Regions from separate parts of the Puerhibacterium sp. TATVAM-FAB25 genome, predicted to be linked through region 2. Evidence: predicted binding sites of a transcription regulator. Region 2 holds the regulator's gene; the other holds the start of a gene.
The links. Region 2 encodes HrcA, which represses chaperone genes, less so after heat shock. Its sites were predicted from a motif close to TTNGCACTCGNNNNNNNCGAGTGCNAA; they were not measured.
Positions count from the first base shown of each region.

Region 1: U5M74_RS10110 (FmdB family zinc ribbon protein) is a predicted target of HrcA. The motif match lies at 2,068-2,094, and genes of this name have one in related genera.

Region 1 covers NZ_JAXUAK010000009.1:50,285-53,676, forward strand. The annotation lists gene U5M74_RS10095 (hypothetical protein) at 1-146, shown strand, start outside; gene mscL (large conductance mechanosensitive channel protein MscL) at 222-737, opposite strand; gene U5M74_RS10105 (SAF domain-containing protein) at 895-1,611, opposite strand; gene U5M74_RS10110 (FmdB family zinc ribbon protein) at 1,726-2,013, opposite strand; gene U5M74_RS10115 (penicillin acylase family protein) at 2,286-3,392, shown strand, end outside.
Region 2 covers NZ_JAXUAK010000002.1:268,991-272,382, reverse strand. The annotation lists gene U5M74_RS03570 (DUF3097 domain-containing protein) at 1-436, opposite strand, end outside; gene U5M74_RS03565 (hypothetical protein) at 503-721, opposite strand; gene hrcA (heat-inducible transcriptional repressor HrcA) at 975-2,021, shown strand; gene dnaJ (molecular chaperone DnaJ) at 2,044-3,168, shown strand; gene U5M74_RS03550 (16S rRNA (uracil(1498)-N(3))-methyltransferase) at 3,212-3,392, shown strand, end outside.

The sequences.
Region 1 (3,392 bases), on a different contig from region 2:
CGCGTCGGCGCGGGCACCGCCGCGTCGTGCGGCAGGGCACGGAGCGGGAGCCGGTGCTCGGGCTGCCCGCCGACGAGCGGGGCAGCCACGGCGAGAACGACGAGCGCCTGCTGCGCGACGTGCCGCCGCACTGGGGCCGCCGCTGAGCCGGCCGAGCCGGCCGCGCCACGTCGGACGGCTGAGCCGGTGGCGTCGAGTCGGTGGCGCTGAGCCGGCGGCGTCTACCGCGCGGCGTGGCGCGGGCTCGCGCCCACGCCGTCCTCGGCGGTGCCGGCGCCGGCTGCACCGTCGCCGGCCGTCCCGTTCCTGGCCGTGCCGTCTCCCGGGTCGCTCGCGTTCGGCGTGGTCCGGCCGGCCCCGGCGGCCAGCAGGTCGCGGATCTCCTGCAGCAGCAGCACGTCCTCGGACGGCGCCGGCGGCTCCGGCTCGGCGCCCTTCTTGCGCAGGTGGCTCAGGCGGTTGATCGGCACTACCACGACGAAGTAGAGCGCCGCCGACACCAGCAGGAAGTTGAGCACCGCCTGCAGCACCAGGCCGATGCTGAAGTGCGCCTCGTTGACGACGAACTTGCCGACGCCGGAGATGTCGGGCGCGCCGAAGATCGCCGCGATGAGCGGGGTGAGGACCCCCTCGACGAGGCTGGTGACGATCGCGGTGAAGGCGCCGCCGATGACGACGCCCACGGCCAGGTCGACGACGTGGCCGCGCGCGATGAAGGCCTTGAAGCCCTGGAGCATGTGGTCCTCTCGGTCGCTGCAGGGGTCTGGTGCCGCCGCGGCGGCACCGCGCCCGGTCCCGCGCAGATTGTTCGGGTCTCGGCCGGGGACCGCAACGCGAGCACCGACGCGTCCGCCGGCCTCCACGGTCCGCCAGGCACCCGGCCGGTGCGGCCTCTCACGGCACCAGCACCGCGCCGACCGTCCCGGTGCCGGACGCCGCCGACACGGCGGGCGCCTCGTCCGGGCCCACGGCCAGCAGCGTCGCCGCCGCCGGGTCGCCGGCGGCGCCACCATCCAGCAGCCCGCCGCCGGCCCGCTCGCCCGCCTGCCGCCCCGCCGACGGCAGCACCAGCGCCCCGCGGGCGAGGTATGCCGCGTCGGGGGAGCCCTCGTCGGGCTGCGCGGTGGTCACGAGGTCCACGCGGTCGCCCGGCCGCAGCAGCGCCGCGGCCGTGCCGTCGAGGAGGACGGGGACGACGACGGTGCCGTCCGGGGCGCGCGCCACGACCTCGCCGCCCGCCACGAGCTCGCCCGTGAGCGGCAGCCCGGCGGGGAGCTCCACGACGGGGGTGCGGCCCACCGCGTCGTCCGGGTCGGCGAGCGCGTCGTCGGGCACGACCTCCGCCGGCAGCGCGCGCAGCGCCACGTCGTCGGCGGCCACCGGCTGCCCCGCCGCCAGCGCCCGCACCGGGACCACGACGTCGGTGGTGGGCGGCGCGGGCGGGCGCAGCGCGTGCACCGCCGCCATGGTCGCCAGGCCGCAGCACGCGGCGGCCAGCACGAAGCGGGACCGCCACAGCCACGCCGCGGCCCGGCGGCGGGCACGGCTCCGCGCCGGCCTCGCGGCGGCCTCGGGTGCGGGACGGCGGGATCCGGGGCGCAGCAGGCTCATGCCACCGGACGCTAGGGCGCCGCCGTCGGCACCGGGCGCGCCGGCCGCGCGGCCTGTGGACGGCCTCGCGGCAGCCCGTGCCGGGGACCGCCTCGGACGCGCGTCAGCCGGGGATCAGGACGCGGTCTTGGTCGACGACGAGGAGCCCGACGACGACTTCGACGCGCCGGACGACGACGAGCCGGACGACGAGCCCGACGACGAGGAGCTGGACGCGCTCGACGAGCCGCGCGAGTCGGTCCGGTAGAAGCCCGAGCCCTTGAACGTCACGCCGACCGTGCCGTACTGCTTGCGCAGCGTGCCGCCGCACTCGGGGCAGACGGTGAGGGCGTCGTCGCTGAACGACTGGTGGATGTCGAAGGCGTGACCGCAGTCGGCGCACCGGTAGGCGTAGGTGGGCACGGGGCTCTCCTCAGGGACGGTGGGGACGGGTGCGCGCGGTCCTCGGGGCCGCTGCTGGCACTCGTGCTTACCGAGTGCCAATGATACGCGCGGCGTCGGCATTCCCGGTGCACCGGCCGCCGCGCACGGCGCCGCGGCCGCCAGGGGCGCCCGCCGGGGCGGCCCGTCCCGCCCCGGGCGGGTGAAATCCTCGCGGTAGCCTCTCCTGCGTGTCCGCCACCCCGCCCGCCGCCGCCCCGTCCCCCGAGACGCCCGACGAGACGCCCGAGGAGATGCCGGTGCCCCGGCGTCGGAGGTCCCGCCTGCGCCGGTGGGCGGTCGCGGTCGCGACGCTGGTCGCCGTCGTGCTCGTCGCCGCGGTGGCGTTCGGCACCGTGACGGTGCGCAAGCCGCTGCCCGACGTCGACGCGTCGGTCCAGCTCGAGGGCCTGGACGGAGAGGTGACCGTCCAGCGCGACGCGCGCGGGGTGCCGCAGATCACCGCCGGCACGGCCGAGGACCTCTTCCGCGCGCAGGGCTACGTGCAGGCGCAGGACCGGTTCTTCGAGATGGACTACCGCCGTCACGTGACGGCGGGCCGGCTCGCCGAGCTCGTGGGCGACGTCCCCGCGGCGATCGAGGCGGACAAGGTCACCCGCACCTTCGGGTGGCGGCGGGTGGCGCAGCAGGAGCTCGAGCTGCTGACGCCGGAGACGCAGTCCTACCTGCGCGCGTACGCCGACGGCGTCAACGCCTACCTGGACAGCCGCAGCACCGCCGAGCTCGCCGTCGAGTACACGGTGCTGGGCACGACCACCCGCGTCGAGAAGCCGGAGCCGTGGGACCCGGTGGACTCGCTCGCGTGGCTCAAGGCCATGGCCTGGGACCTGCGCGGCAACTACGACGCCGAGCTCGACCGTGCGCTGGCCTACTCGACGCTGGGCGACGTGGAGCTGGTCGACGAGCTGTTCCCGGCGTACGCCGCGAGCGGCAACGGCACCGTGCTCGAGCCCGGCGACCTCGGCGAGGCCGCCTCCGCCGACGGTGGCGACGCGGCGGCCGTCGAGCCGGCGTCGTCCGGCGGCACGGCCGCCGCGGGCGACGCCGTCGTGGCCCAGGCCGCCGACGACGTCCCGCTGCCGCGCGGCGGCGCCGTGCTCGGGCACGCGCTGCAGTCCGCGCGCGACGCCCTCGACGCCGTCCCGACGCTCGTCGGCCGGGGCGAGGGCACGGGGTCGAACTCGTGGGTCGTCGCGGGGCAGCACACCGCCTCCGGCAAGCCGGTGCTGGCCAACGACCCGCACCTGGCGCTGTCCCAGCCGAACGTCTGGGCGCAGGTCGGGCTGCACTGCGCGACCGTGGACGACTCCTGCCCGTTCGACGTCGCGGGCTTCTCGTTC
Region 2 (3,392 bases):
CGCCCCAGACCTTCTCGACGAGCTCGGCGTCGTGCTTGCCCTCGACCCAGATGCGCGAGCCGCGCGCCACGCGGGCCCGCTGGCCCTGCACGGCCACAGAGCCGGACGCCGTGCGGCCCGGCGCGACGGGCGCACGGGACGTGACCGGGGGAGTGAGGACCACGGGCTCGCCGTCGACCCAGAACCCCGGCCCGAGCGGGAACGAGCGGGTGCGGCCGGCGCGGTCCTCGAGCACCACGAGGTGCACGCCACCGGACTTCTCGACCCGCACGACGGCGCCGACCCAGCCGGTCTGCACCTCCTCGACCACCAGCCCCGGCTCGGCGGCCTGCGGTCGCGAGGTGGGCCGCGCGCGGTGGTGCTGGACGGCGTTCACGCGCCCGGGCACGCTGGAGCCGGAGGAGGCGAGGACGTCGGAGCCGTAGCGGTCGTGCACGGCGGCGAGCCTAGGACGACGCCGCGCAGGGGTGCCGACCGACACGCCCCGCGCGACGAGGGCGGGTCACGCGTGGTGGTAGCGGGTCGCCAGGCCGCGCACGGCGCCCCGCAGCGCGCCCCCGAGCGGGCCCGCGGCGGCGCGCCGGGCCCGTGCGCCGGCCGCCGTGCCCCGCACCGCGGGCGGGGCGGCGGTGCGCTCGGCGGCGCGGCGTCGCAGCTCGAGCCGGCGGGCGACCTCGGCCTCGTGCCGGCGGAACGTGTCGTGGTACAGCTCAGCGCTCATGGCTCCACGCTGCGCCTCTGAGGTAGGCCAGCGGATCGGTCATCCGACCGGTTCCGGGGCGGGACCTCCGGCCTGGGTACCTCAGGCGGTGCCCGACGCGCCGTGCCCGACGCGCCGTGCCCGACGCGCCGTGCCCGACGCGCCGTGCCCGACGCACTGTGACCGACGGGGCACGGGCGAGGTCGGCGCCCCCGCGTAGGATGGCACTCGGAAGGCAGGAGTGCTAAGAGCTGCCCCGCGGGAAGGAGGGCTCGTGAGCGAGGAACGCCGTCTTGAGGTGCTGCGCGCGATCGTCGAGGACTACGTCTCGACGCGCGAGCCCGTCGGCTCGAGGGTGCTCACCGAGCGTCACCGGCTCGGCGTCTCGCCCGCCACGATCCGCAACGACATGGCCGCCCTCGAGGAGGCCGGCCTCATCGCGCAGCCGCACACCTCGGCGGGGCGCATCCCCACCGACAAGGGCTACCGCCTCTTCGTCGACCGGCTCGCCGAGGTCCGGCCCCTGACGTCGCCGCAGAAGCGCGCCATCGAGACGTTCCTGTCCGAGGCCGTGGACCTCGACGACGTGCTGACCCGCGCGGGGCGGCTCATCGCCCAGCTCACGGGCCAGGTCGCGGTGGTGCAGTACCCGTCGCTGCGGCGCTCGGGCCTGCGCCACCTGGAGCTGGTGCCGGTCGGCGCCGAGCGGCTGCTCGTCGTCGTCATCACCGACACCGGCCGTGTCGAGCAGCGCTACCTCGAGGTGCCGCGCCCCGCCGACCCGGACGACGGCCCGGTCCTCGACGACGTCACGCTCGGCGAGCTGCGCGCGCGGCTCAACGCCGCCGCGGCGGGCAAGGGCCTGACGGACCTGCCGGTCGCGTTCGCGCGCGTCGTCGAGCGCCTCGACCCGACGCTCGTCGGTCTCGCCACGGCCGTGGCCGAGACCGTCGTCGAGACGCTCGGCGAGGAGAACGAGGAGCGCATCGTGCTGGCCGGCACGGCGAACCTCGCCCGCGCGAGCATGCGCTTCGAGCAGGGCCTGAGCCCGGTGCTCGAGGCCCTCGAGGAGCAGGTCGTGCTGCTCGGGCTGCTCACGGAGATGGCCGTGGACGGCGTCGCCGTGCGCATCGGCCACGAGAACCGCCTCGAGGGGCTCGCCCAGGCGTCCGTGGTGACGTCGGGCTACGGCTCCGGCGACGAGGGCGGCGACCCCGTCGCGATCCTCGGTTCCATCGGGCCCACCCGCATGGACTATCCCGGCACCATCGCGTCCGTCCGCGCCGTGGCGCGGTACCTCTCGCGCGTGCTGCCCCACTGACCCCCCGACCCAAGAGAGACCTGTGGCCGACTACTACGAGACCCTCGGCGTCCCGCGGGACGCCACGTCCGAGCAGATCAAGAAGGCGTACCGCAAGCTCGCCCGGGAGCTGCACCCCGACGTCGCCGGCGAGGCGGGCGAGGAGAGGTTCAAGGACGTCGCGCGCGCCTACGAGGTGCTGTCCAACCCCGAGAAGCGCCAGCAGTACGACATGGGCGTGGACCCGACGGCGCCGGGCGGCGGCGCGGGCGGCGGCTTCGGCGCCGGCTTCGGCTTCCAGGACATCTTCGAGACGTTCTTCGGCGGCGGGCAGACAACCCAGGGGCCCGTGCCCCGTGCCCGCCGCGGCCAGGACGCCCTGGTGCGCATGGACGTCGAGCTCGCCGAGGCCGTGTTCGGCACCAAGCGCGAGCTGCAGGTCGACACCGCCGTCGTGTGCTCCACCTGCACCGGCAAGGGCGCGCGCCCGGGCACCGAGCTGCGCACGTGCGAGGTCTGCCAGGGCCGCGGCCACGTCCAGCGCGTCGCCCGCTCGTTCCTCGGCCAGGTCATGACGACCGCGCCGTGCTCCGCGTGCGGCGGCTACGGCACCGTCATCCCGGAGCCCTGCCCCGACTGCGCCGGCGAGGGCCGCGTCCGCTCGCGCCGCACGCTGACCGTCAACGTGCCGGCCGGCGTCGACACCGGCACCCGCATCAAGCTCACCGCGCAGGGCGAGGTCGGCCCCGGCGGCGGGCCGGCGGGCGACCTGTACGTCGAGGTCCGCGAGAAGCCGCACGAGACGTTCGTGCGACGCGGTGACGACCTGCACTGCACGCTGCCGGTGCCGATGACGGCGGCGGCGCTGGGCACCGTGCTGGACCTGGAGACGCTCGACGGCGCCCAGGAGATCGACCTGCGCCCGGGCACGCAGCCCGGCCAGGTCGTGGTGCTCAAGGGCCTCGGCGTCGGCCACCTGCACACCGGCGGGCGCGGCGACCTGCACGTGCACGTGGAGGTCCAGGTGCCCTCCGCGCTGGACGACGAGCAGGCGGCGCTCCTGCGCCAGCTCGCCGCGCTGCGCGGCGAGGAGCGCCCCGAACCGCGGCTCGCGGCCGCGCACCCGGGCGTCTTCTCCCGCCTGCGCGACAAGCTGAGCGGCCGGTGACGCGCCCGCGGGCCGGCGCGGGGGAGCGGACGGCGGGCGGCGCGTGAGCGCGCCGGTGTTCCTCGCCGACGGCGGCGCGCCGGTCGCCGCCGTCGCCCCGGGCGCCACGTACACGCTCGGCGGCACCGAGGGCCGGCACGCCGGCGTCGTGCAGCGCAAGCGCGCCGGCGAGCGCGTCGACGTGGTCGACGGCGCCGGGACCCGCCTGCGGTGCACGGTGGTGC